3 regions of the Salimicrobium jeotgali genome follow, and region 3 is predicted to be linked to each of the others. Evidence: riboswitches for the same ligand, from Rfam matches in the RefSeq annotation. Region 3 holds a riboswitch; each other region holds the start of a gene.
What was found. A riboswitch is a leader RNA that binds a small molecule or an ion and turns the genes downstream of it on or off. The one in region 3 is predicted to bind S-adenosylmethionine.

Region 1 (10,264 bases), 1.2 Mb from region 3:
TACTCGGGCAGGGAGAGGAAATAAAAGCTGTCAAAAAAGCACGGCAGGCTTTCGGACTTTCTCTCGTCGAAGGAAAGCGCTATGTAGATAATTTGAAAACGGACAATAGCTGAAGCAAAAAAAGGAAGCACTCCCCACTCAAGTCAGGGGAAGTGCTTCCTTTTCATTTTTCGCTGTCACTGCCGTCTACAGGCACGACCGCACCATCATACTGCTCTTTCATGAAGGACTGGATTTCATCGGAGCGAAGTACTTCCACCAGGGTGTTCAATGCTTCGCTGTCCTTATCTTCACTTTTCGCTGCGATTACGTTTACGTAAGGAGAGTCGGAACCTTCGAGAAGAAGGGCGTCTTCACTCGGGTTAAGGTCCGCCTGGATCGCGTAGTTCGTGTTGATGGCGACAAGCGCATTCTCTTCTCTCTCGTAGTTTTCAGGTAGAAGGGCTGCATCGATCCCTGCGTCGAACTCAAGATTTTTAGGGTTCTCGACGACGTCTTCCAGTTTAGCGTTCACCGGATCCACGTCCGGGTCGATTTTCACCAGGCCTTCTTTCTCGAGAAGGGAAAGGATACGCCCATGGTCTGCGACAGAGCGGCTCATAAGCACCGTCGTTCCATCCTCCACATCTTCGATACTTTCGATTCCTTTGGAGTAGATACCCATCGGCTCGATGTGGATACCTCCAAGGTTGGCGAAATCATAGCCGTTCTCTTCCATTTGCGTATTCAGGTAAGGAATATGCTGAAAATAGTTTGCGTCGATCTCCCCTTCAGACAGATCACGGTTCGGGAGGACGTAATCCTGATATTCTTCGATATTCAGCGTAATGCCCTTTTCTTCCATAAGCGGCTGTGCTTCTTTCAACACTTCTGCGTGCGGAACACTGGTGGCGCCGACGGATATTTCGGATGTTTCTTTATCCGATCCTTCCGAATCACCGGAATCTGAGCTGTCCGATCCACATGCTGCGAGCAGGGAAACAAGGGCTATAGTGGCTAACGTGAGTAGAAACTTTTTCATGGTACTCTCTCCTTTTTTAAAACGTAGTTTTATCTTTTGTCCAGTTTTCTGGAAGCGAAGTCTCCGATGAACTGGAAAACGAATACGATAATGACGATAAGCACGGTACATACGAATACGACATCAAAACTGTTCCTCTGGAACCCGTAAAAGTAAGCGAAGTCCCCGAGACCTCCGGCGCCGATCACTCCCGCTACAGCTGTATAGCTGATCAGAGCGATGGCCGTTACTGTAAGTCCGGATATCAAAGCCGGAGTCGATTCCGGCAGAAGAACTTTGAAAATGATTGTACGGTATTTGGCTCCCATCGCTTTGGCCGCTTCGATTACACCTTTATCCACTTCTTTAAGTGCTATTTCAACGAGACGGGCATAGAAAGGCGCACCTCCGATAATGAGTGCCGGCAGTGCTGCTGAAGGCCCGCGTATCGTCCCGACGAAAAAATCGGTGAACGGGAACAGAAGCAGGATGAGAATAATGAACGGGATAGCCCGGAAGACGTTGACGAAAGCTGCGGTAATCCAGTTCGCTATTTTATTCTGCCAGATGCCTCCCGGGCCTGTTAAATAAAGCAGCAGACCGAGAAGCAGGCCGAATATGAACGTTCCGAGAACGGAGAAGAACGTCATAAACAGCGTCTCGTTCGTCGCGGTAATCATGTCGTCAACCTGAACGTTAGGAAACAATTGTTCAAACATCAAGGGCCACCTCCACTTCTACAGACGTTTCTCTTACATACGTCAGAGCCCGTTCAATTTCTTCTTTTTCTCCTTCGAGATGCACGATCAATGTACCATATGCACCCTTCTGGGTCTGGGTGATCTTCCCGTGGAGCACGTTCACATCCACCTGGAACTTCCGGGACACTTCACTGATCAGTGCCTGATGCGTACGTTCTCCGACGAAATGGAACTGGGCCACTTCCCCGAGAGGGTATTCCTCTTTAATAAGAGAAAGAGAAGATTCCCGGTCAGGGTCTCCCATCACCTGGTCGACGAAACGTTTCGTCACTTTCTGTTTCGGTCTTAAAAATACGTCCAGTACGTCACCTTCTTCCACAATTTTTCCGTCTTCCATTACAGCCACACGGTGGCAGATTTTACGGATGACGTGCATTTCGTGAGTAATGAGCACGATGGTAAGTCCGAGTTTCGCATTGATATCGACGAGCAAATCAAGAATGGAGTCGGTCGTTTCCGGATCGAGAGCGGAGGTCGCCTCATCACATAAAAGGACTTTCGGGCGATTTGCGAGTGCTCTGGCGATACCGACACGCTGTTTTTGACCCCCGCTCAACTGGGAAGGGTACGAGGTCCCGCGGCCGCCGAGACCAACGAGCTCCACCAGTTCGTCCACACGTTCCTTTCTTTCCTCCTTCGATACTCCCGCAATTTCGAGTGGAAAAGCGATATTATCTTCCACTGTACGGGACCACAGCAGGTTGAAGTGCTGGAAGATCATTCCCATGTCCTGGCGGGCCAGACGGAGATCTCCTTTTGACAGTGAAGAAATCTCCCTGTCGTCTATATTGATCGTTCCGCCACTCGGGTCTTCGAGACGGTTCAGCAGGCGGATGAAAGTACTTTTTCCGGCCCCGCTGTATCCGATGACGCCGAAAATTTCACCGGAGTCGATCGTCGCCTCGAGGTCACTGACCGCGTGTACATCCTGATCCTTCGTTCGGAACACTTTTGACAGACCTTTAATCGAAATCATTGTTTTTCCTCCTGCGTCTGTAAGAGTCGCTGTCTCTTACGGTTTTAGCAAATAAAAAAAACCCCTCTGCCTGAAAGAACAGAAAGGTTGGTATTTAAAAATCAATTCTGTTCTCTCATCTATCAGAACCGATTGTTCTGTAGGATTTGGCACCATTTTAAACAGAATGTTTAACGGTTGCCGGGCTTCATAGGGCCAGTCCCTCCACCTCTCTTGATAAGAGAATTTCATTTATTCAATTTATAGAGCGATACGGAAGATTTTAGCACTGTACCGGGCTGGTGTCAATAAACTTCAATAAAAAGCGTGTATATGTTACGATTTTTGCAAACTTGCTATTGAAGAAAGGATCCGATACTTATGAAAGCACCCGTATTCACATTACCATACCTTACCGGAGAAGGCACTTATACACTTCCGGAAACTCCGGGGAAAGTCACCATTCTTACTTTCTGGGCCTCCTGGTGCCCGGATTCCGGTGCAGATATGCCGAAAAAAGAGCAGCTTTTCGATTCGCTCCATACGGACGACGTGGAAATGATTACCATCAACGTTGCCGGCCGGGAAGGAAAGAGGGAAGATGCCGTAAAGTATAAAGAGAAATTTTTGACACAGCCGACGCTTGAGGATAATGGAACGAAAGTGTATGACCTCTACGGCTGCACCGGTGTTCCTACCACCGTCATCATCTCATCCGAAGGGGAAATCGTTCATCAATTCGGCGATGACGCTTCCTTTATGGACATTATGAAAGCCGTCGGAGAAACGGTGGAATAGTGGAGATTTCTTTTGCGTGACTTTCGGACGCCATATCCGGCCCCGAAGGTCACGTTTCTCTCTGTTTCCTTCCCTTCAGCACATCCTTCCCTCTCTGAAGGGAACGATTCGGCGTAAATCGTTCCTTTCAGGCCCCCGTGGCGCTTCCGAAAGGAACGATTCTCCCGTCCGCGTTCACAAAAGCACCAGCTCCCGGGATGATGAGCTGGTGCTTCGCTATATTTTCTCTTTTTCTTTCATCAGATTGAAAATTTTCGTCACCGATTCGAACGCATACACTTTCTCTTCCACTTTCCCGTCTTTCCATACGAGCAGACAGGGTACGCTTGATACCTGTTTCTCCTGCATGAAGTCCGGGAAGAGGCTCGCGTTCATTTCATAGAAGACATCTTCTTCTCTCATCTTCTCGATGATATCAAGCATTTCCCTTGCCAGGTGGCACGTTCCGCAAAAGGGACTGTAAATGAATACGTACCCTCTTCCTACTTCCGGCAGTGTTTCCCTTACATTCACTTCTTTCATTGTTGCCTCCTTACATCATGTAGACAGGTTTGATCCGGAACCGGTACCCCGCAAGCATCCGTGCGAGTTCCGGTTCCGGCGTAGCAGCTACTTCCCGGTACGTTTTGCTTGTGTACAGATGTACAGCGTGAGGAAGTTCTTCCCTGAACTGTTCCCGGAGTCTGTAGCCCGAGTAGTCTTCATCGACGAGTATATAAACGTTGCGGTGATCCAGATCGTACTCATAAATCAGCTCATCCAGACGCTCCAGGCCGAGTGTTCCATACGTGCAGATGATTTCAAGAGGCTGCGCCAGCATCTTCTTAATATGCTTTTTGTCCGTAATCCCCTCAACGATTAAAATAGGTTCATTCATCCCGCTTACCCCTTTATACAGAAACAGACCATGCGGATCCATGGTCTGTCGAAGTTAATAAGTTCTATTCATCTTCGGAAATCATAGCTTCGTACTCATCCGCACTCATCAGATCATCCAGTCCGGACTTCCCGGAAGGCTCGACTACGATCATCCACGCTTTATCGTAAGGAGATTCGTTTACTAGTTCCGGGCTGTCCTCGAGTTCATCGTTCACTTCAACGACTTTCCCGCTGACGGGAGCATAAAGTTCGGATACCGTCTTCACGGATTCCACACTTCCGAACGGCTCATCCACTTCCACTTCATCACCGACTTCCGGAAGCTCGGCGAACACGACGTCACCGAGTTCGGACTGGGCGAACTCTGTAATACCGATGCGAAGGTTATCCCCTTCTTCTTTTACCCATTCATGTTCTTTTGAATAACGAAATTCTTTTGGCAGTTCCATTATTGACCCCTCCTTCAAAAATTACAGCCAGTTGGCTTCGTACTCCGTTTCTTTGAACCCTGCGGTCACGCGACTTCCATCCGTAGCTAGCGGCCGCTTGATCAGCATGCCGTCGGAAGCCAGTATCTCCGCCTGTTCTTCAAGCGTCATGTCCCCTACTTTGTCTTTCAGTCCAAGCTCACGGTACTTCTTCCCGCTGGAATTGAAGAAACGTTTCGAAGGAAGATCGCTGTTTTTCATCATCTGCAGCAGCATTTCCTTCGAAGGTGGAGTTTCCACGAGATTCACAGCTTTATAATCCACATCGTTCTCATCAAGCCATCTTTTCGCGTTGCGGCACGTGCCGCACTTCGGATACCAGTAAAAGGTAAGCATGACTTCTCCCCCATTCCTAACAAAACAATATCACATTTATCCTACCACAACCGCTCTTTGTTGAAAAACAAAAGGCTGTCCCCCGGCAGAGGACAGCCTTTTTCGAAATTACACGAAGTATTTTCCGGCTTTTTCAAGACCGACGGAAATTTCACGTTTTTTCTTGATAACATTCACCGGGTTATGACGCGTCAGCTTCCGGAGAGCTCCGAGCATCATGCGGAGATCGTCGCCCTCTTCCGCTGCGATAAGTGTTTCTTTCGCGTGCGCTTCGATACGATTGAACGCTTCCTGAACGTACACTTCCGTATATAGAAGTTTCTGGCTGTGTTTTTCGGCTCCGTCTTTGTCGACAGCTTTCTTCGTACGGAGAATGGCAGATTCCATATTGAAAATTTCACCCGTAATGTCTGCCAGGTTCACAAGTACTTCCTGTTCCTGATCCAGTTTCTCCCCATATTTCTGAGCAGCAAGTCCGGAAGCCAGCAGAGCGATCTTCTTCGCATTCTTCAGCAGGTAGAATTCCTGTTCAAGCGGAGCGTCTCCCGGTTCTTCAGGCATCATCGTCATGATTTCTTCCTGAAGTTTCTTAGCTTTTTCAAAAATCGGCAGTTCGCCTTTCATCGCTTTTTTGACGAGGTTGCCGGGAACGATCATACGGTTGATTTCGTTCGTTCCTTCGAAAATACGGTTGATACGGGAATCCCGGTACATACGTTCCACTTCGTATTCCTGCATGAAACCGTATCCGCCGTGGATCTGTACCGCTTCGTCCACTGCGAAGTCAAGCAGTTCCGAACCGAACACCTTCGTAAGAGAACATTCGATGGCGTACTCGGCGATGACGTTGGCGACAGCTTTTCCGTCATTCAGTTCTTCCTCGGAAAGCCGTCCCATACTTTGTTCAAACAGCCCGACGGTACGGTAGACGGCGCTTTCGTTCGCGTACGTGTTCGCTGCGACGGACGCCACTTTTTCCTTGATAAGCGGGAAGCTCATAATCGGAGTATCGAACTGTTTCCGTTCCTGAGCGTAGTTGACGGAAAGTTCGATGGCTCTCTTCGCACTTCCGACACTTCCGATCGCCAGCTTGTAACGGCCGACGTTCAGGATATTGAAAGCGATGATGTGCCCTCTGCCGATTTCACCGAGAACGTTCTCGACAGGCACTTCGGCGTCTTCAAGGATAAGGGTACGGGTGGAGGACCCTTTGATCCCCATCTTCTTCTCCTCAGGACCAGTGGATACGCCCGGGTGCTCTCTTTCTACGATGAAAGCCGTGAATTTCTCTCCGTCAATTTTTGCGTAGACGATGAATACGTCCGCGAACGCGGAGTTCGTAATCCACTGCTTCTCTCCGTTCAGTACGTAGTGAGTACCGGCCTCATTCAGTTTGGCTGTCGTTTTGGCTCCCCGGGCATCAGACCCTGAACCCGGTTCAGTCAGGGCATACGCAGCCAGCAGTTCACCTGTCGCCAGTTTCGGCAGATATTTCTTCTTCTGATCACTGTTTCCGAAGAAGACGATCGGCAGAGAACCGATTCCGACGTGTGCTCCGTGGGTCAAAGAGAAACCACCGGCGCGGGCAAATTTCTCCGTAATAAGGGAAGAACTGATCTTGTCCAGCTGTACCCCGCCATACTCTTCCGGTACGTCCGCACCGAGCAATCCGAGTTCTCCCGCTTTCTTCATAAGCTCGAGGGAGTGTTCGAATTCGTGGTTCTCGATTTTATCCACTTTCGGTAGTACATCACCCGTGATAAAATCTTCTGTCGTTTTGGCAATCATTTTATGTTCTTCGGTAAAATCTTCCGGGGTGATGATATCTTCCGCTTCCACATCTTCCACCAGAAAACTTCCGCCTTTGATCATATCTTTAACATCACTCATATTTATTCCTCCTCAGGATAATAGTTCGAATACTCCGGCAGCGCCCATTCCGCCGCCGATACACATCGTTACAACGCCGTATTTTTCGTTGCGGCGTTTCATCTCATGAATAAGTGACAGCGTCAGCTTCGTTCCTGTACAGCCGAGCGGGTGTCCAAGAGCGATCGCTCCTCCATTCACGTTCACTTTCTCCTCATCAAGTCCGAGTTCACGGATGACCCGAAGTGACTGGGAAGCAAAGGCTTCGTTCAGTTCGAACAGACCGATGTCTTCCAGGGAAAGGCCTGCCATTTTCAAAGCTTTCGGCACCGCTTCAATCGGTCCTACTCCCATAATCTCCGGTTCCACACCGGCCACTGCGAAAGAGTGGAACTTGGCGAGCGGCTGCAGGCCTTCCTTCTCGGCTTTCTCCCGGTCCATGACGAGCACCGAAGCTGCTCCGTCGCTCATCTGGGATGAATTTCCTGCTGTAACCGATCCCTTTACGTGGAAAGCAGGCTTCAGTTTGGCAAGTGTTTCTGTCGTCGTACCGTGACGTACCCCTTCATCCCGCTCGAGCGTACGCGTCACTTTCCTGGTCGTGTTATCCGGCCCCGGGACATTTTCGGTCACTTCGACAGGAACGATTTCCTCGTCGAACTTCCCTTCTTCCAGAGCTTTAGCCGCTCTCTCGTGACTTCTGGCCGCAAAAGCATCCTGATCTTCCCGGGAGATGTTGAAGCGGTTCGCCACTTCCTCTGCCGTGTGTCCCATCGACATATAGTACTCAGGAGCGTTCTCCACAAGCTCCACGTTCGGCTTGATGACGTGTCCTCCCATAGGGATCAGACTCATCGATTCCGCGCCTCCGGCAATCGCAGCTTCCGAATGTCCGAGCATAATCTTCTCGGCGGCATTGGCTATACTCTGAAGTCCGGATGAACAGTATCGGTTGATTGTAATCGCCGGAACGGAGTGGTGCAGACCCGCAAGAGCCCCGATACTCCGTGCCATATTCATCCCCTGCTCGGCCTCAGGCATCGCGCACCCGATGATGACATCATCAATAGGACCGTCGTAGTTATTTGCTCTTCTTAGCGTTTCCCTGATTGTCAGCGCCGCAAGATCGTCCGGGCGACTGCTTGCAAGCGTGCCTTTCTTCGCTTTACCGACCGGCGTACGTGCACCGGCCACAATTACTGCTTCTCTCACAACTTTCTCCCCCTTTAGTTACGAAGTGGTTTCCCTTTAAGTAACATGTGCTGCATTCTCTGCTGTGTTTTCGCTTCACCGATCAGACTGAGGAAAGCTTCCCTTTCGAGATCCAGAAGATACTGCTCATCCACTTTCGATCCTTCCTTCACACGTCCTCCGGCCAATACGAATGCAAGTTTTTCCGCGATTTTCAGATCGTGATCCGAAGCGAAGCCGCCGTAGTGCATTTCTTTCGCACCAAGAAGCATCGTGGCAAAACCTGATTCCCCGGTTACCGGAACAGGTTTACGTTTCGGTGCCTGGTATCCGGCCCGGGCAAGCCCGAGTACTTTCTGCTTCGCATCGTGAAGCAGGTGGTCCTGATTGAAAGAGATCGCATCCATCTGATCGAGGAATCCGTTTTGACGTGCTTCCTCGGCGGAAGTCGACGTTTTAGCGGTAGCGATTTTCTGGAATACGCTATTGGAAACCTTTTGAAGGTCAAAGTCTACACTTTCCGGCATATTGTTCAGATGCTTCAGATAAAGTTCTTTGTTTCCGCCTCCGCCCGGGATGAGTCCGACACCCGGTTCCACGAGTCCCATATACGTCTCACTCGAAGCCTGGATCGCAGCAGCCGGCAGGCATACTTCCGCTCCTCCGCCGAGCGCCATTCCGAATGGAGCGGCAACAACAGGCTTATCGGAGTATTTGATGCGCATCATCGCCTGCTGGAACTGTTTGACGACGAGTTCGATTTCGAAGAAGTTCTGGTCCTGTGCTTCCATAAGCATCATGCCGAGGTTCGCACCGACGCAGAAATTATTCCCCTGGTTTCCGATGACGAGTCCTTCGAAGTCCTCATCGACGATATCGACCGCTTTATTGATCATCTGGATGACGTCCATACCGATGGCATTGCTCTGGGAGTGGAATTCAAGTCCGGCGACTCCGTCTCCGAGATCGATGACGCTCGCTCCGGCATTTTTCGCGAGTACTTCCTTCGTTTCCTTCAGCAGGCGCAGATTGATATCTTTGGCGTTGAATCCCTGTTGCTTATAATCTCCTTTATGATAATAGTAAACGTTTCCATTTTCTTTTTTATAAAAAGATTCATTTCCATTCTTCAGCATGTCGTCTATCCACTCGGGAACGGTTTCTCCTTCTTCTTTCATCCGTTCCACAGACTTTTGTACCCCGATGGCATCCCACATCTCAAACGGACCGAGGTCCCAGCCGAATCCCCAGCGCATCGCTTCATCGATGGAGACGAGATCATCCGCAATTTCTCCTGTAAGTTCTGCGGAGTAGAGGAGGACGGGTTTTACGATAGACCAGACAAAATCTCCCGCCTGATCTCCTTTAGCTTTGACGAGAGAGGCCAGTTTCCGTTTCGGTCCCTTTTCCTGTCCCGCAGCTTCGACAGCTTTCGTTTTCAGCTTCCCGCGTTTTTCATACTCCATCGTCTCCGGGTTCAGCTGAAGGATTTCGGAGCCTTCTTCACTCTTCTTCTTCAGAAAGAATCCCTGGCCGGCTTTTTGACCGATCCATCCCTTTTCATTCATGTCCTGCATAAATTCCGGTACTTTGAAAACCTCTTTCTCCTGACCCTTGACCTGATCGTGGACGTTATTTGCCACGTGGATGAATGTATCGAGCCCTACAACGTCAAGCGTCCGGAATGTAGCGCTTTTCGGCCGCCCGATCATCGGTCCGGTCACGGAATCCACTTCTCCGACGCTCAGGTTCTGCTCCAGCATCTCTCTTACCGTCACTAACAGGCCGTATGTTCCGATGCGGTTGGCGATAAAATTCGGAGTATCTTTCGCCTCTACGACCCCTTTTCCTAGTGTATCCTCCCCGAACTTCTTCATGAATTCAAGGACGTCCTTATCCGTGCTCGAAGTCGGAATCACCTCGAGCAGTTTCAGATAGCGGGGCGGATTGAAAAAGTGAGTGCCGAGGAAGTGTTTCTTCATATCCT
Region 2 (10,264 bases), 1.3 Mb from region 3:
CCGCCTCCCTCACAGTGAAAAGCTTTTTTCTCTATACTGTCTGTTGCCTGAAATCTCAGTTCGGGATCCGGAATATCCGCCGCCCTCTCTTTCCAGGCCTCCAATTGACGGTAAACCTCTGGAAATATAAATCTGTACCCCTGATACATCAGGGCTATCGGTTGCTTCGGTGCCTGCTTTGCCAAAACTGGATCCTCCTCTTAACGGTGTATTTCTATAAAACTTAAAGCGTAACGGTAAACTTCTTCCCACTCCGGCTCATTGAACAGTTCATGATAAAGGCCCGGCCATTCTTTGTAAGCCTTCTCCGTCAAATTCTGTGCATCGAACCAGCGCTTCGTGTCTTCAGAGTTCACCATCTTGTCCTCTCCTGCCTGCATGAGGAGGAGGGGGACATCGCTGAACGGTTTGTCGCGAGCGACTTTGATAGCTCTTTGAAATTCTTTGTACCATCTTACAGATACTTTCTGCAAAATTTTGTCGTCCTTCCTGTCCTGCTCCCACACATTTTCATTTCTCGTAACTGTTTCGGGACGGTAGGGATATGATACGAGCAGAGATGGTGAAAGCCTGTCCATCACCTTGGCCATCGCCTCAAGCGGTTTACTTGCTCCATTCTTTATGCCGAGTGCCGGAGAGGATAAAATCACACCCTGGACCGGGAGCGATTTTTCCTGCAGCGCCCGGATAACGGCAAGCCCTCCCATGCTGTGACCAAGGAGAAAAACAGGGACCTCCGCTTCCTTCGCATACTCCACCCATCCTTCAATGGTATCCAGGTACTGCCGGAAACTGCGGATATGGCCCCGATTGTCTATATCGTCTCCCTGACCGGGAAGGTCTCCGACGACCACCGAGTAACCATCCGTCTGGAATTTCTCAGCCAGAGTCCTGTAGCGTCCTCCGTGCTCAAAAGCCCCGTGTACGACAACGATTACGGCTTTTGGCGTAACAGATATGTATTCTTTCAGCATCACTTGTACCTCCGTTTTCCTCTGATATACTTACTATAATATACAGTATAAGGAGGATGAAGATGATTTGCGAATATAAAGGTTACTATCCCGAAATTGCCGACACGGCTTACGTGGCTGAAGACACTGTCATAACCGGGGATGTGTCGATCGGGGAATATGCGAGTATCTGGTTCAAAACCGTAATCAGGGGCGACGTCGCTCCTGTCAGAATCGGAAATAATACAAATGTACAGGATCTCAGTCTTCTCCACCAGAGCCCGGGCATGCCGCTTACGCTGGAGGACGGAGTCACCATCGGCCATCAGGTTACGCTTCACTCCGCTACCATCAAAAAGAATGCCTTAGTCGGAATGGGATCGATTGTACTCGACGGCGCCGTCATCGGTGAAGAAGCTTTTCTCGGTGCCGGAAGTCTCGTTCCTCCAGGTAAAACGATACCTCCCCGCACTCTTGCCGTGGGACGCCCGGCTAAAGTAGTGAGAGATCTGACCGGCGAAGACCTCAAAGAACTGGATCGTATACGTAAGAGCTACGTGGAAAAAGGACAGTATTATAAAAACAGCGGAGAGAAATGATTCTTTGTTCTGGCCTCGGCCGTGTATTTTTCTTCTATTCTAATTTAACGGAATAAACAAAAATCCGAACGCTTTCGTTCGGATTTTTGTACGTGCGGCCTATCTATTCTTCTTTTATTTTAGCTCTCAGCAAATCCACTTTATCGACGTTTTCCCAGGGGAAATGATCCGCCGGGCGGCCGAAGTGACCGTACGCGGCCGTCTGTCGATAAATAGGACGTTTCAAATCGAGCATGCGGATAATCCCTGCCGGACGTAGATCGAAAAGTTCCCGCACAGCTTTCACGAGCCTGGCTTCCGTGACTTCCCCGGTACCGTCCGTATCGATGGAAATCGAGACCGGTTCGGCTACCCCGATGGCATATGCGAGCTGTACTTCACACGTCTTCGCAAGACCGGCGGCAACAATATTTTTTGCAACGTAGCGGGCGGCGTAAGCAGCGGAGCGGTCCACTTTAGTGGAATCCTTGCCGCTGAAGGCCCCTCCTCCGTGTCTGGCATAGCCGCCGTAAGTGTCAACGATGATTTTGCGTCCTGTCAACCCTGCGTCACCCTGAGGCCCGCCGATAACGAAACGGCCTGTAGGGTTAAGGATGTACTTCGTCTGGTCATCCATGAACTTCTCCGGGACGACCGGCACAATTATGTGCTTCATCAAATCTTCCTTAATCTGCCCAAGCGTAATCTCTTCGGCATGCTGCGTAGAGATGACCACCGTATCGACCCGGAGCGGGTTGTTGTTCTCGTCATATTCCACAGTCACCTGTGTCTTACCGTCCGGACGCAGGTAGGAGAGGGTCCCGTCTTTCCGCACGTCCGCCAGACGCTTGGACAACTGGTGAGCAAGCGAGATCGGCAAAGGCATCAGTTCATCCGTTTCATCTGTTGCGTATCCGAACATAAGACCCTGATCCCCGGCACCGATTGCGTCGATTTCCTCTTCGCTCATCTGTCCTTCTCTCGATTCCAGAGATTCATCCACTCCGCCCGCGATATCCGGGGACTGTTCATCAATAGCTGTAAGGACGGCACAGGTATCGGCATCGAATCCGAACTTCGCCCTCGTGTACCCGATATCTTTAATTGTCTGCCTTACGACCTGCGGGATATCCACATATGTCGTCGTACTGATTTCCCCGGAGACAAGTACAAGTCCTGTGGTAACCATTGTCTCACAGGCCACCCGGGCATTCGGGTCTTCCTTCAGTATTTCATCAAGAATTGCATCGGAAATTTGGTCACATATCTTATCGGGATGCCCTTCCGTAACCGATTCAGATGTGAACAACCGGCGATTTGCTGCCATGTTACATGATTCCTCCTTAAACTCTGATTACGGCACTCTTACCAGCATCATACTTTAATATACTGCATTCTGTTTCCGAATTCCGGCCCCTGTTTTCACGGGTTGAAAACCGGAATCAGTTCCATTCCTTCATTAACCATGCATGGAAAACAGGAAGGTCCTTCAGGAAACGTTTATACTATTAAGAGAAATTTTGATTTCCTTCATTAAAAAAGAAAAACCTTTCCTTCATCGTATGAGGAAAGGGATGATTTCCTTCCGCTCTTATCGTCCAAGAGAGTACTCTTGCGTCAGGTTAGCACCATATCAAAAGAAGGTTGCCGGGTTTCCTCGGGCCTGTCCCTCCACCGACTCTGGATAAGAGAGTTACCGTTCGCATTTTATCATACCAAATCAGCTATGATTGTCAATTAGATGGAGCAGCTTCCGTCTTTACAATCGTGGATTCCCACTCTGTATCTGTTATTAGCGATAAATCGGTAAACCGGAACTCCGACCGCCCTCGCAGTCCGAAACTCCATCAGCTTTCCGGCGAAGCGAAGCAGCGGCGACTCCTTACATATATAGGTGATCGCGTCATACCCTACATGTTCGTTGCGCGAAGGATCATATAAATGTAATTGTTCACGAATTTGTCCTTCTTTTTCAGCGGGAAGAGAAATATACTCGGTAAGCTTCTGCAGCGACAGCCAGAGCAGTCGATTTTCCCGGTCCAGGAGGCTCACCCACTTTTTCGTTTTAAGGCACAAAGGACATGCGGCATCGTACAGAACGATCGATTTCTTCAACCTTTTCACCTTCCTTTTCTCCAGATTATACAGCAGCTGCAGATGATTTTAAAAAAATGAATTGCAGTATGGACTATTAACGACAATGTGTTATACTATTTACAAATAATCGCTTACATGCGGAATTTCAGGGAAAGGCGGGTTTTTAAAATGATTCATGCCAGAAGCGACCGTTCAAGCATCGAGGAGCTGCTTGAGGAAGAAGGAACACAAGTACAGCTTTCTGTTCCGGACCTTACGAAAAACATACTCAACAGGAATGAAGGAACACTGACCGATACCGGAGCTGTAAAGGCAGAAACCGGAGCATATACAGGACGGTCCCCGAACGATAAATTCATTGTAAAAGACGATGAAACTGCCGAAAAGGTCGACTGGGGCAAAGTGAACCAGCCGATGCAGGAAGAAACATTCCTTCACCTTTACCACAAAGTGATCGGATATCTGAAAGACCTCCCTGAACGTTTCGTATTCCAGGGTTACGCAGGCGCCGATGAAGACTACCGTCTGCCAATCCGTGTGATTACAGAATACGCCTGGCACAATATGTTCGCAAGGCAGATGTTCATAAGACCCGGGAGTGAAGAGAAACCTCTTCACGAAAATGCGTTCACAGTGCTCTCTGCACCGGGGCTGAAAGCCGACCCGGAGACAGACGGAACCAATTCCGAAGTGTTCGTAACGGTATCATTCAAACATAGAATAGTACTGATCGGCGGCACGCAGTATGCCGGAGAGATCAAGAAGTCGATCTTCTCCGTGATGAACTATCTCCTGCCGAAACAGGACGTATTGCCGATGCACTGCTCCGCTAACGTGAACGCGGAGGGAGAAACCGCTCTCTTCTTCGGACTCTCCGGTACAGGAAAAACGACTCTTTCCGCCGACCCTTCCCGTTACCTTATCGGTGACGATGAACACGGCTGGTCCGATAGAGGTGTGTTCAATATGGAAGGCGGCTGTTATGCCAAAACTAAAGACCTTTCTATTGAAACGGAACCTGATATTTACAGAGCCATCAGATTCGGCGCGGTACTCGAAAACGTAGCTGTAAACCCGGGTACGGGGAAACCGGATTTCACCGACACTTCCCTGACGGAAAACACGCGTGTCGCTTATCCGCTTGATCATATCGACAATGCTCTTGAGGAAAGTAAATCCGGACATCCCGATAAAATAATCTTTTTGACAGCTGATGCTACCGGAGTTCTTCCGCCTATCAGCAAACTTACGAAAGAACAGGCGATGTATCACTTCCTGAGCGGGTATACGAGTAAACTCGCAGGGACAGAGCGGGGCGTCACCACGCCCGAAGCTACGTTTTCCGCCTGCTTCGGCGCACCGTTCCTCCCGTTACCGCCTTCCGTCTACGCGAAGATGCTGGGTGAGAAAATCGACGAGTTCAACACAGACGTCTACCTCGTCAACACCGGCTGGACCGGCGGAGCTTACGGGACAGGTAAGAGAATGAAACTGTCCTATACGAGACGTATGGTGGATGCTGCATTGAACGGAGAATTCAAAAACACGGAAATGTACCAGGACCCTGTCTTCGGCCTTAACATTCCTCTTCACTGTGACGGTGTTCCGGAGGAAGTCATGATTCCGCGTAATGCCTGGGAAGACAAAAGTGATTACGATACGCAGGCAGAGAGCCTGGCTGCCAAGTTCCATGAGAACTTCAAGAAATTCGCTTATGCTGACGAAACGATTGCAGCAGCCGGACCGGTCAAACGTTAATACTGTCATACAGACAACAAGCATGCAGAGAAACGCTCCATTTCTCTGCATGCTTATTTTTATCGGTCTTCTAACAAAAAAGCTGCCGAGAATTTCTCGACAGCCCGGGGAGTCCCCTGGTAGTTACACATCTTACGCTAAGCCGTTCCAATTCTTTCCAGGCAGCACGGGAGCACTTTATCTTTCATCATAAAACTGTACTCTTTCTGTCTCGGCAAAGCTTCCGGAAGCTGCTCGAGCAGTACCGGACCGTTCGTTTCGAAATAATGGGCTTCTTCCCGCAACTGTAAAACCTCTGCAAAATAAACGTTTTTGATGATCGTGCCACCTTTACCTTTGACGAAGTATTGACCGACGTAACGCAGCTGATCGACGATGCCTCCCGTTTCTTCTTTCACTTCCCTGACAGCAGCTTCCGAGGCGGTCTCCCCCTCTTCCACTTTCCCGCCGGGGAACTCCAGACCACGTTCCTTGTGTTCGGTCAGCAGCCATTTTCCACGGTATTGGCAAATCACCCATACGTGCTTCGGTTCGCTTGAAAAAGGGTGGTCCTTAAAAGATAATTTCACAGGATTATTATAATAATCATAGAACTCTTGCATATGGTATCAACTGCCTTTTCCAAAACACTCTTTTTACTCTAATTAAATCGTACCATATGAAGGGAAAATTACAAATGTTTCATTTCTTCTTTTTTCCACCGGCCGTACCGGAAATCATTGCAGCATCTTCCGGAAGAAACTATTTCTTCATGTTCTCCATCTGTTTCAGATGGGGACATACTTTACAGAACGTACTGTCTTCGTGAAGCCGGTAGGAGAGGCAGCAGCATTTCCTTTCCCTAGCCCCTGAAGGCAAGACGGGCTGAGACTCGAAGTAAGTGAAAGGGTTTTTCTGTTCACCGAACGGTTCTCCGTCCAGTTCATCGATGATATATCGAAAGTCTTTCCTTTTCTCTTCCAGTTCCTCTCCTTCATACCATTCAGGAAGTTTGCGTTCATAAAACCAGTACAGATAAATGGCTGTATTTTCCCATAATACCTTCTTTGAAATACGCGTAGTCTTATGAATGTGGAAAAGAACGGGCTGAAGGAAATCCCTGAATAAGTGCCGCATATTTTCAACTATCCACTCTTCCCTGTCTTCTCCCGGGACGGATACCGTTTTATCCCTGAGATGAAATTTCGGGAACCATTTCGGGTTCTCATCGATACGGATGTACTCCACATTCCCGGGGGAAACGTCAGGGAATTTATCAAACACCGTCATCATTACAATCGGCACCGTAACAGCGTAATATCCGAACCTTTTCCCGAGCAGGGAACCGGTAGTAAGAAACGACTGTGAATCAAGATACAGATGCAGGTCATTCAAAACATGTTCGATTCCTTCGCGGGATAACAAATCGGTTGCACGAACCGTTTCCAAAACCGGTTCCTGCAAATGTTGATCCGTAAAAAAGCGAAAATGCTCATTCAAAAACTGTTCTTCTTCTCTCGTAATCATTTCTTCACTCATATTCCTCACCTCTTCTATTCACTTACAAGTGTAGAAATTACTTACAGGTGTGTCAATGATTTTGATAATCATTTTCAGTATCGTTGAAACCATCTGTCTTTCGTAACACTTTCCATATACCCGAAATCCGGTTCGACTCCTATCCCGGGACCCGTGGGCACACGTATGAAACCATTCTCCAGATATATGGGGTCTTTTATAATATCTTTCTTAAAATACCGGTCAGATCCGGATAAGTCACCGGGGAGAGTGAAATTGGGCAGGGAAGCCAGCGCAAGACTATGAGCTTTCCCGATGCCGGTCTCCACCATACCCCCGCACCAGAGCGGCATGTCTTCGTTTACTGCCCGGTCATGAATTTGCAGGGCTTCGGACCATCCGCCCACCCGGCTCAGTTTTACGTTGAGTATCCGGCAGGCCTTGAATTCCATCGCCTGGACAGCATCTTCAAAGCTCCGGATCGACTCATCGAGACATATCGGCGTGTTCATTTTCTTCTGTAAATGACGGTGCTTCCGGAAGTCTCCGGATTGAAACGGCTGTTCAATCATCAGAAGCTTGAATTCATCAAGAGGAAGCAGTTCGTCCGGGGACTCGTACGCACCATTCCCGTCAATCATAAGCGGAAACGAGGCGTCCTCTTCCCTCAGCTCCTGCAGCTGCTCTTTTTCCCGCCCCCGCTCGACTTTCACCTTTGCCCGTTGGAAACCTGCCTGCTTCAGAGTACGGAGCTCTTTTTTCGGGTCACCGGAGAGACTGATCACTCCCCCGGCGGCAACTTCCTTTCTCGTCCCCCCGATATACTCGGATAAACTCCTGCCTTCTCTTTTGGCTTTCAGATCGAACAGGGCCTGCTCGATACCGGCTTTCGCCATAGGGTGCCCCTGTACGGTCCTGAATATCCTGGTGGCGTCCTTCTCATTCAGAGAGGGGAGGAGGAAATCTTTCGCTATATGCCAGGCTGTCGTTACGGTCTCTTCCGTATAGAAGGGGCTCGGAAAAGCGGCAATTTCGCCGTACCCTCTTTCCCCCTTGTCATCTTCCACTTCCACGATAATCACTTCACGCGACCCGATCGCTCCGTGTGCCGTAGTGAAAGGGGCTTTCATGGGTACCTCCACCCTGTGAAGGACGGCTTTATTCAATTTCATCGCACTCCCCCGCTTTCACCATCTCCGTAAGCTTATACTTCAGCACTTTATTCGAAGCGTTTCGAGGGAGTTCGGCCACCCGGTATACATATGCCGGATGCTTATAACGCGCCAGGTGTCTTTCGCAATATTGCAGTATCTCATCCCTTTTTATATCTTTCCCGGTGAGAAAAGCCGCGGGAACCTCTCCCCATTTCTCATCTTTCATGCCGGTGACAGCCGCCCCCGACACTCCGGGCACCTGCACGAGTACGTTCTCGATCTCCGCCGGATAAATATTCTCCCCGCCCGAGATGATCATTTCTTTCTTACGCCCGGAAAGATACAAGAAGCCTTCTCCGTCGAAGTAACCCATGTCTCCGGTGGCGAACAGGAGTCCTTCCTCCCGATCGCGTTTATAATACCCACCGGACACCATCGGCCCTGCCACAAGAATCTCGCCGATCTCTCCCTCCGCTGCATTGATGTGAAGAGAAGCTGTAGCTAGGGCTTTCCCTGCAGAACCGAGCTTCCTCGTGGCATCAGCCGGAGCGAGCGTTGCAATTTGAGAAGTCGTTTCCGTCATACCGTACGTCTGAAATACCGGAATCCCGAGCGAGGCCGCCCGGTTCAGCAATTTCTCTGTAGCAGGACCTCCGCCAAGCAGGAAACAGCGAAAAGAACCGGGGATATCGTCACGGTCGAACACTTCCACAAGCTCCTCGAGCATCACGGAAACACCGGAGACCATCGTGGCTCCTCTGTGTTTAATGCTCTCCACTACTTCCTGCGCATCAAAACGGGCATGGTGCTCGATGGTCATTCCGTAAATGACACCTTTCATCAGAGTGGAAAATCCGCTTACGTGGAACATCGGTAAATTCAAAATCCACTTATCTCTCCGTTCCATTCCGAGGTTCAAGGCGGAGCTGACGGCGCTGTGCCAGTGATTACCGTAGGTGTGAAGGACGGCTTTCGGAGCCCCGGTCGTCCCCGAAGTGTACATTAATGTAAAAACATCCTCCAGATCGATCCTCTCTTTCATCTCCGGCATCGTGTAATCGCCGGTGAGAGTGTGAAATGGCAGAGGCGATACATCCCCGGCGGTCAGTGCTTCCACTTTCTCTTCCTGAGCCGCCTCATAAATGATCGCCTTCACATCTCCATCGTGAATCTGATAATCCAGTTCCCTGATCGTGAGCCGGGTGTTCAAAAGAACAGCTCTTGCTCCCAGATAGCTGAGAGCAAATACCGACTCGATAAAGGCGACGCGGTTCGAAGAAAGAATCGCTATGTGGTCTTTTTCCTTCACTCCATGAAAAGAAAGAGCTGCCGCTTTACGTTTACACCTTTCCTCAAGCTCTGCAAATGTAATGCAGGAACCGTCCGGGAAGTCGACGGCAGGGTACTCCGGCTGCAGAAAAGCCTGTTTACTGAGCCAATGCGGCATCGTCGTCATACAACTCGCTCCTCTCAATAAATTCATACGCACAAAAGAGCGCCTGCAACAGACGCTCTTTCCTTTACTTATGGGAAACGCGGGAATTGATCGAAGTCAGGCTTGCGTTTTTCCTTGAACGCATCGCGTCCTTCTTTCGCTTCCTCGGTCGTATAGTACAATAGCGTTGCGTCTCCGCCCATTTGCTGAAGTCCGGCAAGACCGTCGGTGTCAGCATTGAAAGAGGCTTTGAGGAAACGAAGGGCCGTCGGAGATTTCTCAAGCATCTCTTTACACCACTGGAGCGTTTCTTCTTCCAGCTGTTCAAGCGGGACGACCGTATTTACGAGGCCCATTTTTTCTGCTTCCTCGGCCGAGTACTGACGGCACAGATACCAGATTTCGCGGGCTTTCTTGTGACCGACGATGCGAGCCAGGAGTCCTGCCCCGTATCCTGCGTCAAAGCTTCCCACTTTCGGTCCTGTCTGACCGAAAACTGCGTTATCAGCGGCAATCGTCAAGTCACATACGACATGCAGTACGTGCCCTCCACCGATTGCGTATCCCGACACCATAGCTACCACCGGTTTTGGAATGACACGGATCAGACGCTGAAGATCCAGTACGTTCAGACGAGGCACTTCATCGGTTCCGACATACCCGCCGTGGCCGCGTACGCTCTGGTCACCACCTGCACAGAATGCGGCGTCTCCGGCTCCTGCAAGTACGATAACTCCCACGTTCGAATTGTCACGGGCCCGTGTGAATGCGTCAATCAGTTCCCGGACGGTA
Region 3 (10,264 bases):
CGACGGTAAGCTGATCGATGAAAGTCAGTTCCATTCCAAAGTACTGAGCGACGAACAGCACGCAGACCCCCTGATACAGGGCTGTACCGTTCATGTTGATGGTCGCGCCGAGCGGCAGTACGAAACTGCTGATCTTTTGCGGTACTTTCAATTTTTCTTCGGAATACTTGATCGTCATAGGTAAAGTTCCCGAGCTGCTGGACGTACTGAAAGCCACCATAATGACCGGTATCAGTTCCTTGAAGAAAGTGACGGGGCTCATCTTGCCGAAAACTTTCACGGAAAACGAGTAGACGAGCAGAACGTGCACGAGTGAGCCGACGAGCAGCGCGAGAATGACCTTGAATAAAGGCCACAGTACGGACACCCCGTATTCCCCGACGGTAGGTGCGATAAGGCCGAATATACCGATGGGGGCGAATCTCATTACGACACCGGTGATTTTATACATGACTTCCGCCAGCTGATCGAATATTTGATAAAGTGTACGTGCTTTTTCACCTGCCATCGTGATACCGATGCCGAGGAAGATGGCAAAGAAGATGACCTGCAGCATGTTACCTTCCGTAAGTGCGGCAATCGGGTTGGTCGGCACAATGTTCAGCAGCGTCTCTTTAATTCCGGGAGTTTCCTGGGCAGCGACCTGTTCACCTTCCGGAACTTCAATATCAACTCCGGTTCCGGGAGAGAACAGATTTCCGCTCAGAAGCCCGATGGAGATGGCGACCGCTGTCGTCACCATGTAGTAGGAAACTGTTTTGAAACTCAGGTTCCCGAGCTCTTTCAGATCCCCGGTGCTGGCAACTCCGACTACCAGGGAAGACAGAACGAGGGGAACAATGATAAATTTAATAAGCCTGAGGAAAAGATCTCCGAGCGGCTGTACTACTTGTATGTCAGGTCCGACGAAAATGCCGAGAACAATTGCTAAAAAGAAAGCGATGAATATTTGGAATACGAGATTATTTTTCATAACAACCCTCCAGTCAATATGTAATACACAATGTAAGCGCATACCTACGGATACATACAGAAATCTACGCATACATACAAATAAATCCGTGAATTTTTGAAGGAGAGACCCTGATGATTAAAAAGAAACTGCTGATTGTTATAATGGTTATTGTGATGGTGCCGCTGGCCGGAGAGCTGAAATTTTATCCGTTCGAGGGAAGCTTCCGGGTAAGTTTCGGCACCCCCCTGTTTTTCTTTTTTCTGCTATGGAGGGCGAATCTGCGCCAGGTCACCCTGACACTGGCAGTAGCGACGTCGGTCGTGCTGTTCCGGACGGGACTGGATGTGTACGGGGGATCGGTGCCGCTTGAGGAAGCGTTCTCCACCCACTTTCCGGTATTCTTTTATTACCTCACCTACGGACTGCTGTTCCGTTTCCTGAAGGTTTCAAAGTACTACCATAAACCTGTCCTGGTCGGGCTGTTAGGAGTTTCCCTGGAGATTATGGCAAGTACGGCCGAGATATTGCTGCGAAGCGGAGTCATGGACCAGCCGGTGAATTTCGGAACGATAGGGCTGTTGCTGGAGGTCGCTTTTATCCGCAGTTTTTTCGTCCTTGGTTTTTTCAACATCCTGCTGTATAAACAGGCGAAAACGGAAGAACTGCAGCAGAAAAAGCAGAAGGAGCATATGATGATGGTGCTGTCCGGTCTGTACACGGAGGCCGTTCATCTGTCCAAAACGATGCGGGATGCCGAAACGGTTACGAAAGAGAGTTACGAGCTTTACCGGAATATGAAAGAGGAAAGCGGAAGGGAGGAATCTTCCTCTCTGCTTGTCATAGCGAATAAAGTGCACGAAATAAAAAAAGATAACCAGCGGATCTACGCCGGGTTATCGAACGTGATTTCAAGGGAAAGTGACACTTCCTGGCTGAGTATGGAAGAGATAGGGAGTATACTGGAAAAGGCCAATGCAGCTTATGCTGAGCTTCTTCGGAAAGACGTACGTTTCACTCTCCGTAATAAAACGGGGGAAAATCGTTATCCGACCTACGTACTCCTTTCCGTACTGAACAACCTTATCTCTAATGCCGTAGAAGCAATTGACGCAGAAGGCAACGTGGAATTGATAGTGGAAAGGAAAGGGAGACATCTGGAAGTGACTGTTTCCGATGATGGTCCGGGGATTCCTGAAAGGATGGAGGAGATTGTTTTTGAAGAAGGCTATACGTCCAAGTTTGATTCTGCCGGTGCCCCGTCTACAGGGATAGGGCTGTCCTACGTACGGGAAGTCGTGAAAAAAATGGACGGGAGAATCCGGCTGCTTCCGTCAGTACAGGGAGCTTCTTTTTTAATTCGGATTCCAGAGGAAAAATTAATGGAAATGGGGAGTGACAATGAATTACTTCATCGTGGATGATGATATATCGGTGAGGGCCATGCTCGCCGAGATGATAGAGGATGCGGATCTCGGAACGGTGGCCGGGGAGAGAACCGACGGCCGGGAAGTGGATACTGCACTGCTTGAGGCTCATCAGGTGGATATTCTGCTGATTGATCTTCTGATGCAGGAAAGAGACGGCATAGAGACGATGCGGGAGATCAGCGGAAGCTATACGGGAAAAACGGTGATGATATCCCAGATGGAAAGTAAAGATCTGATAGGGGAAGCGTACTCACTCGGTATCGAATACTACATTACGAAACCGTTGAACCGGATCGAGGTGGTCAACATTCTGAAAAAAGTTAAGGAAAGACTGGTGCTGGAGCGATCCATAGAAAATATTCAGCAGTCTCTGCAGGCGGTAACGGGAAAAAGCGCCGGAACCGGGAGTGCGGCTGCTTCCAGAAGCATTAAGGAAGAAGGATACAAAGTACTGGTGGAACTCGGAATGGTCGGGGAGAACGGCTCCAGGGATCTGCTGGATATCATCTATTATCTGGATCAGAATAATATGACGGGAGGAGAGGAAATAACTTCCCTGAAGAATGTCTATCAGAAGACGGCTGCCGACAAGATGAAAGAAGGAGCGAAGCAGCCAGGTCTGCAGCGGGAAGTGAAAGCGGCGGAACAGCGCGTCCGGCGGGCTGTACATCAGGGTATTTCGCACATCGCCTCGGTCGGACTGGATGATTTCAGCAATCCTGTGTTCAGTAAATACGCTTCGACATTTTTTGACTATGAACAGGTACGGAAGAAAATGATGGAGCTTGAGAAAGAGAAGAGATACAGAATAAGAGTCGATACGAAGAAATTTATTCAGATGCTGTACTGGGAAGCAAAACGCCGGATGCAGACGTAAAAAAGCTGAGACGAGGGGGGATCCCTGTCTCAGCTTTTTGTTTGAACTCAGTTGTTGGCGGAGCCTTTGGATAGTTCACCCATAATATAGCCTGCAATCTCATCGGACCCCTGCAAACCGATATCACCTATACTTACGACACCGCTCACTTTATCTTCATCTACTACAAGAAGGCGGCGGATTTGGTGATCCTGCATCAGACGCGCCGCTTCCTGTACTTCCATATCGGAAGTAGCCGTAACGACTTTGTCCGTCATAATGTCTGAAGCTTTTACATTTTCCGCGGATCCTTTAGCCAGGCCGTTCACTACGATGTCACGATCCGTAATTACACCTGCGTACTTATCCTGCTCTGTAATGACGACAAAGCCTACCTCTTCTTCTTTCATGCGTTTTGCTATAGTTGTCAAAGTGTCGGATGCCTCACAAGCTACTACCTCGGTATTCATATAATTCTTAAGTTCTGGCATGATTCCTCCACCTTTCTAATTGAATAATTCGCTTTCCACTTAGAAGTTTTTACTTTTTATGGGTATTTTAAACAATAAATCCCGGGCTTTGTTTCGATTCCTACAAAAGTCAGGGGGGTTCTTGAAAAAGAAATTGAGTTTCTCCTGTTCATTTGAAATAATTGTAACTAATGAAAAAGCTGGAGGAAGAAAGGAGAGGAACGAAAATGGAATTCGATTTTTTCTGGATAGCAGTGGGGATAGCCTTTGCCGGATATTTTATCGGGGAAGGTCTTAAAAACTTCAAAAATCCCGAGTCCGGTGATTCGTTCAGTGAAATCTTCAGGGAGGAAGAAGACTACAAGTTAATAAAGGAAAAAGATGTACATTACTACATAGGTGTATCAAAAGAAGATGCCAAAACGCTGCTGCAGGAGTACCCGGATATTCCGCACGTTACGATCAACGATAAAATTTATTATCCGAAGGCTCAGCTGCACCAATGGTTGAAGAGTATTGGAACGTAACCTGAAGAGCGCAAGATGACAGGGAGGGAGCTTTCATGCTGAAAAAAAGTTTGCGGTTCAGCATCATATTCTTTACGGTCACCACTATATGGCAGTGGGGCTTTGAATCGGCGATTTCGTGGGGGGAGAATATAGCGAGCGCATGTGCAAGTTTTTTCATTTACTTTCTGGTAGAGTTGTCCGCGAAAGATTATGACAGGCAAATAAAAAGCGAAAATAATGAGCTTTAAATAAATTGAAACGCGTCCTCTTTTTAATCGTATGCTAAGAAAAGCGTTTTCTCACAGGGGAGGCTCAGGCTATATGGAAGTGTTTTTGATGTTAATTTTTGCAATACTTCTACTTTTCGGTTTTAACCGGCTGATGGGTTACAAAAAAGGTAACATCACGATCGATTTTGACGATAGATATGTAAATCACAAGAAGTACGTAGAAGCTATACAACAGGAACTCGCCTCACAGGGAAGGCAAGTCAGTTATAAAGGTAACCGGAAGTTTATTATAGATGGCCAGTCCTACATTTTCATGGAGCAGAATATTTCCATGGGCGGTGTGCCTCTCCAAAGGACGATTCTTAAACCTAAAAAATGACAGCCTTTTAGCTCGCAGGAATTGAGAAGCAGAAAATGTCTGCTAATCATTTAAATAAGGCATGCCTGCTGGTTATAAACAAGATTTCTGGATACAGGAAAGATCCGATAACGTAGAATTTAAAATAAAAACACTATCCAAAGGAGGATAAAAAAATGACTTTTTCTATTACAGCAAAATGCAAAGAGACCGGACAGTTTGGAGTAGCAGTATCCACTAAAGTACCGGCGGTGGGGGCTCTATGTCCATTCACCGCACCAAAAACCGGAGCCGTAGCCACCCAGTCTTTCGTCAATCCTTACATCGGAATTAACGGTATCCGATATCTTGAGGAAGGTTTTTCCGCAGAGAAAGCGAAAGAAAAGGTTTTAAAAGAAGATGCACAACCAGCTATCCGGCAGTTCTGTATCGTGGACAAGGATGGAAACAGTGCCGCTTTTTCAGGAGACTAATGCGAAGGATGGTATGGACACCGGGAAGGAGATCATTTTGCGGTAGCGGGAAATATGCTCACCGGACCCGAGACGATCCAGGCGATGTATGACTCTTTTCTGGAAACCGAAGGTAAACCACTATCCGAAAGGCTTATTATGGCTTTGCAGGCCGGCCAGGATGAGGGAGGGGACAAGCGTGGCCGGCAGTCAGCTGCCGTGCGCGTTTCGGACACTGAAGAGTACCCTTTAGTCGACCTTCGGGTTGATGAGCATCCTGACCCTGTGAAGGAGCTGTACAGAATTCATCAGGTAGCGGAAGAAGAACTGTTCCCTTTCGTCGGGGATCTTCCCACTAAAGATAACCCTAAAGGAAATTTCGATTCTTAATACAGAGGAAGCTCCGATAAGATAAGAAATAAAGTGGTAAAGGGAGTGTTTTCGTTGTTAATTAAACCGCAAAAACTGAAAGCAGGAGATAAAGTGGCAACAATAAGTACATCTTCAGGCATCGCCGGTGACCCGGACATCCGATGGCGATATGACCAGGGCGTAAAAAGACTTGAAGAAGTGTTCAATTTAGAAGTCGTTCCTATGCCTAACAGTCTAAAGGGCTCTGAATATATTTACGAGCATCCGGAAGCACGTGCGGAAGATTTAATGGAGGCGTTCAGAGACGAGACGATCAAAGGGATCATTGCCAATATCGGAGGGGACGATAGTGTGCGTCTGCTGCCGTATATCGACTTTGAAGTCATCCGGAATAATCCTAAAGTTTTTATGGGATTTTCGGATGTAACAGTTTCTCATCTTTTTTGCCATAAGGCGGGCTTGTCCTCGTTTTATGGACCTGCGATTTTGACCGACTTTGCGGAAAATGTGGAGATGGACGCATATACAGTGAATATGCTGAACCGCACACTTTTCTCCGAAGAAACTATCGGTAACATTCCTCCCGCCAAAGAGTGGACGAGTGAACATTTGGAGTGGGAGGAGGCGAACAAAAACATCCGCCGTAAAATGCAGACAAACTCAGGATATGAAGTTCTGCAGGGCTCCGGCATAGCGCGGGGCAGACTCATCGGCGGTTGTATCGATGTTCTGGAAATGGTAAAAGGAACGGAACTCTGGCCGAAGAAGGATGCGTGGACGGGAGGGATCATCTTCTTCGAAACTTCCGAAGAAAAAACTCCGCCTGAGGATATAAAACGCTGGCTTCGTAATTACGCAACCCAGGGGATTCTTCAGAAGGCCGGCGGCATCATATTCGGTAAGCCGAAAGATGAGACATATTATGAGGAATATAAAGAAGTTATTTCCCGGGTAATGAAAGAGTATGACCTCGAGAATCTTCCTGTGCTTTATAACTTGAATTTTGGCCATACGGAGCCGAAATTTCTCCTTCCTTATGGAGCGCAGGCGGAAATTAATTGCAGTGAAAAAACTTTTTCCATTCTGGAAAGTGGAGTGGAATGACCGGCATTTTATAATGAAAGCAGGGACGGTTTATGAATTTTGGAATAGAAAGTATGACTGAAGAATCAGCTATACGGACGTTGAAGTGGAAGTACAGAGAACCTTACGATTTTTACAATTGTATATTTAATGAAAAAGAGATAAATGAAAGACTGGATGGTTCATACAAAGTCGTTGTCGATGAATACTCGGAAGAAGTTTTTGGGTTTTTTTGCCTGGGGGAGTCGGCCCGCATCCCGGCGGGGCACCAGCACGGGGTATATGACGAGGAATGCGTGGATCTCGGAGTCGGTATGAAGCCCGAAAAAACAGGGAAGGGGCACGGGTTTAAGTTTATGTCCTTTATTGTGGAATACATAAGAGAACATTACGGAAAGGTGTGTATAAGATTGTCCGTAGCTGTTTTTAACGAGCGGGCAATTCGTCTGTACAAAAATTCAGGATTTGAGCTCAGAAGTTCTTTCCTTACCGATACTTCCTCTTTCATTACAATGGTAAGAGAATAAATAATTTTCAAAAAATGATTGACGGTAAAGACGCGAGTATATTAATATAGTCTACATCACAAAAAACTATAAACGTATCTTCTTATCCAGAGAGGTGGAGGGACTGGCCCTTTGAAACCTCGGCAGCGGAACTGATGGAATTCCATCGGAAACCGTGCCAATTCCAGCAGGTGCATCGCACTTGAAAGATGAGAAGAGACGGTTTTCTAAATTTTATTAGAAGACCCCTCTTCCATTTTTCTGGAAGAGGGGTCTTTTCGTTTAAGTAAGGAGGATGGAGCATGATTCAGTTCGAGAACGTTTCGAAAGTGTATGAGCACAACGGAAAAGAGTTGCGGGCGGTGGATGGCGTAGACATATCTATCGAGAAAGGTGAAATTTTCGGAGTGATCGGGTTCAGTGGAGCCGGGAAAAGTACGCTTGTCCGGTTGGTGAATCTGCTGGAGCAGCCTTCCGGGGGCAATATATTAGTGGAGGAGGATGATTTGTCCCGGTTGTCCAAGCCCGGACTCAGGAAAATGCGCAAGCGTATCGGGATGATCTTCCAGCACTTTAACTTACTGGAGTCTAAAACGGTTTTACATAATGTCGCCTTCCCGCTGATCATTTCCGGCACTCCCAAGAAAAAAATAAAAGCCAGAGTGGAAGAGGTCCTTGATTTCGTAGGACTTTCGGATAAAGCACATCAGTATCCGGAAGAACTCTCGGGTGGTCAGAAACAGCGGGTAGGTATTGCCCGGGCGCTTGTTACATCACCGGACATTTTATTATGTGACGAAGCGACTTCGGCACTTGATCCGGAGACGACGAAGTCGATCCTTCAGTTACTGAAAAGAGTACGCGACGAGTATAATCTTACGATATTGATGATTACTCACGAAATGAACGCAGTCCGGGAAGTGTGCGACCGTGTCGCTGTCATGGAAAACGGCCAGGTCATTGAACAGGGGTCCATTTTCGAACTGTTCTCGAATCCTCAGCACCCGACGACGAAAAACTTTATCCAGTCGGTGATGGAGAGCGATATCCCGCCTTCCATCCTCTCGGGTATTGAAGAACGCGGGGGAGGACGTCACGTATACCGGGTCACATTCGTCCGGGAGAAGGCTGCTCAGCCCATCTTTTCGCAGGTAGCCAAAAACTATCAGGTCGAAGTGAACGTTCTTTTCGGACAAATTACGGAACTGCAGGGGATCCCGTTTGGCCAGCTGGTAGTGGAACTGCTTGGGGAAGACAGGGAGATTGTCAGAGCACTGGATTATATACAGCGGACAGTAAGCGTCCAGGAGGTGGAAGCTGATGCAGGTTAATTTACTGGAATTCTGGCCAAAGATTTTGCAGGCCATCAACGAAACATTGATTATGGTAGGGGTGTCACTGGTGGTAGCGGCACTCATCGGTATCCCGCTTGGAATCGCACTTGTCGTTACGAGACAGGGCGGGCTTCTCCAAAATAGCGCATTTTTCAAAGGGTTGAGCGTAGTGATCAACTTCTTCCGATCCATCCCGTTCATTATTCTTCTTGTAGCGATCCTCCCTCTTACAAGGTTTCTGGTCGGCACGTCTATTGGAACTGCAGCGGCTGTCGTACCGCTCGTACTATTTTCAGGACCTTATATAGCAAGGCTGGTGGAAAGCAGTCTTATGGAAGTGAAACCCGGCGTCGTGGAGGCGGCAGAAGCGATGGGAGCCTCTCCTTGGCAGATTATATTACGAGTATATGTACCGGAAGCCTTGAGTGCGATCGTGCTGAACCTGACGATAGCGACGATCGGCTTAGTTGGGGCATCTGCCATGGCCGGCTTCGTCGGAGGAGGAGGTCTTGGAGACCTGGCGATAGCCTACGGATATCAGCGGTTCGAAACGGATATTATGATCGTTACGGTTCTGCTGCTCGTACTGCTTGTACAAATCGTGCAGACATTGGGAAACGTGTTATCCAAAAAAATGAGAAGACAATAGGCGGGAGGATTTATTAAAATGAGAAAATTAATTGTACTACTTGGTCTGGTAATAGCGGCCGGGACATTATTCGCAGGATGCAGTAAGGAAAGTGGGGCTTCGGGAAGTGACGAAGTCGTTAAAGTAGGTCTGAATGGATCCGGCGTACCTATCTGGGAGAAAGTGAAGGAAAAAGCAGCCGAAGAAGGAATTGAAATAGAGCTCGTGGAGTTTTCGGATTACGTTCGTCCCAACATGGCTCTGGCGGACGGGGATATCGATTTGAATGCCTTTCAGACCGTTTCCTACTTCGACTCTTTTATTGAAGAACGGAACCTCGATCTCGAACCTATCGCTACTACAATCATTGCGCCGATGGGTGTGTACTCGGAAGAATATGAAGATGTAAAAAATATTCCGGAAGGGAGTTCTATTGCCTTACCGAAAGAAGCTACAAATATGGGGCGTGCCCTTCTTCTGTTGGAGAAAGCAGAACTGATCGGTCTGCCGGAAGATTTTGACGGGAACGGTTCGCTGGATAAAATAACGGACAATCCTAAGAATCTGCAATTTGAACCGGTCGCAGCTGCCCAGACGCCGCGTGTACTGACTGATGTAGCAGCGTCTGTTATCAACAACGGGGTAGCCGTAGAGGCAGGGTTTGTTCCGGTGGACGACGCTATTTTCATAGAAGATGAGACAGCTGAACCTTATATAAACATTATCGCAGCGCAGGCCGAGGAAGCGGATAAAGAAGTGTATCAGAAAATTGTCGATATATACCAGCAGGAAGATGTGGCAGAACACATTCGTGAAGTGTTCGATGATTCATTGATACCGACGTTCGTCCCTCTCGAAAAAATAGGATGGTAAAGGAGAGTAATTATGACTTTGACGACAGCACACGACTTACAGGAACACATCGCCAGTTTTATTGAAAACAGGAAAGAAACTTATATTACGACGAGTCATGCGATTCATGACAATCCGGAAATAGGAAATGAAGAATTTTTCGCTTCAGGGTTGCTTACTTCTCTCCTTGAAGAAGCCGGGTTCACTATTGACAGGCAAATTCCGGACCACG

Region 1: another riboswitch for S-adenosylmethionine. It lies ahead of AAV35_RS03705 (methionine ABC transporter ATP-binding protein); the one in region 3 lies ahead of AAV35_RS10960 (methionine ABC transporter ATP-binding protein).
Region 2: another riboswitch for S-adenosylmethionine. It lies ahead of metK (methionine adenosyltransferase); the one in region 3 lies ahead of AAV35_RS10960 (methionine ABC transporter ATP-binding protein).

The regions. Positions count from the first base shown of each region.
Region 1 covers NZ_CP011361.2:740,880-751,143, reverse strand. The annotation lists gene AAV35_RS03720 (hypothetical protein) at 1-113, shown strand, start outside; gene AAV35_RS03715 (MetQ/NlpA family ABC transporter substrate-binding protein) at 164-1,021, opposite strand; gene AAV35_RS03710 (methionine ABC transporter permease) at 1,051-1,719, opposite strand; gene AAV35_RS03705 (methionine ABC transporter ATP-binding protein) at 1,712-2,737, opposite strand; SAM riboswitch class I at 2,850-2,960, opposite strand; gene AAV35_RS03700 (TlpA family protein disulfide reductase) at 3,098-3,514, shown strand; gene AAV35_RS03695 (thioredoxin family protein) at 3,731-4,036, opposite strand; gene AAV35_RS03690 (toprim domain-containing protein) at 4,047-4,391, opposite strand; gene gcvH (glycine cleavage system protein GcvH) at 4,456-4,842, opposite strand; gene AAV35_RS03680 (arsenate reductase family protein) at 4,864-5,217, opposite strand; gene AAV35_RS03675 (acyl-CoA dehydrogenase family protein) at 5,326-7,107, opposite strand; gene AAV35_RS03670 (acetyl-CoA C-acetyltransferase) at 7,120-8,298, opposite strand; gene AAV35_RS03665 (3-hydroxyacyl-CoA dehydrogenase/enoyl-CoA hydratase family protein) at 8,313-10,264, opposite strand, start outside.
Region 2 covers NZ_CP011361.2:823,733-833,996, reverse strand. The annotation lists gene AAV35_RS04160 (tetraprenyl-beta-curcumene synthase family protein) at 1-185, opposite strand, end outside; gene AAV35_RS04155 (alpha/beta hydrolase) at 201-974, opposite strand; gene AAV35_RS04150 (gamma carbonic anhydrase) at 1,037-1,552, shown strand; gene metK (methionine adenosyltransferase) at 1,656-2,858, opposite strand; SAM riboswitch class I at 3,120-3,222, opposite strand; gene AAV35_RS04140 (thiol-disulfide oxidoreductase DCC family protein) at 3,269-3,646, opposite strand; gene pckA (phosphoenolpyruvate carboxykinase (ATP)) at 3,797-5,386, shown strand; gene ytkD (RNA deprotection pyrophosphohydrolase) at 5,524-5,988, opposite strand; gene AAV35_RS04125 (IucA/IucC family C-terminal-domain containing protein) at 6,128-6,904, opposite strand; gene menC (o-succinylbenzoate synthase) at 6,979-8,055, opposite strand; gene AAV35_RS04115 (o-succinylbenzoate--CoA ligase) at 8,042-9,493, opposite strand; gene menB (1,4-dihydroxy-2-naphthoyl-CoA synthase) at 9,562-10,264, opposite strand, start outside.
Region 3 covers NZ_CP011361.2:2,190,746-2,201,009, reverse strand. The annotation lists gene AAV35_RS11010 (dicarboxylate/amino acid:cation symporter) at 1-973, opposite strand, end outside; gene AAV35_RS11005 (ATP-binding protein) at 1,087-2,376, shown strand; gene AAV35_RS11000 (response regulator) at 2,354-3,259, shown strand; gene AAV35_RS10995 (CBS domain-containing protein) at 3,307-3,729, opposite strand; gene AAV35_RS10990 (hypothetical protein) at 3,936-4,235, shown strand; gene AAV35_RS10985 (hypothetical protein) at 4,271-4,465, shown strand; gene AAV35_RS10980 (hypothetical protein) at 4,539-4,826, shown strand; partial or broken gene AAV35_RS14565 (DUF1028 domain-containing protein) at 4,982-5,647, shown strand; gene AAV35_RS10970 (S66 family peptidase) at 5,702-6,733, shown strand; gene AAV35_RS10965 (GNAT family N-acetyltransferase) at 6,766-7,239, shown strand; SAM riboswitch class I at 7,319-7,434, shown strand; gene AAV35_RS10960 (methionine ABC transporter ATP-binding protein) at 7,521-8,549, shown strand; gene AAV35_RS10955 (methionine ABC transporter permease) at 8,539-9,201, shown strand; gene AAV35_RS10950 (MetQ/NlpA family ABC transporter substrate-binding protein) at 9,220-10,053, shown strand; gene AAV35_RS10945 (M20 family metallopeptidase) at 10,066-10,264, shown strand, end outside.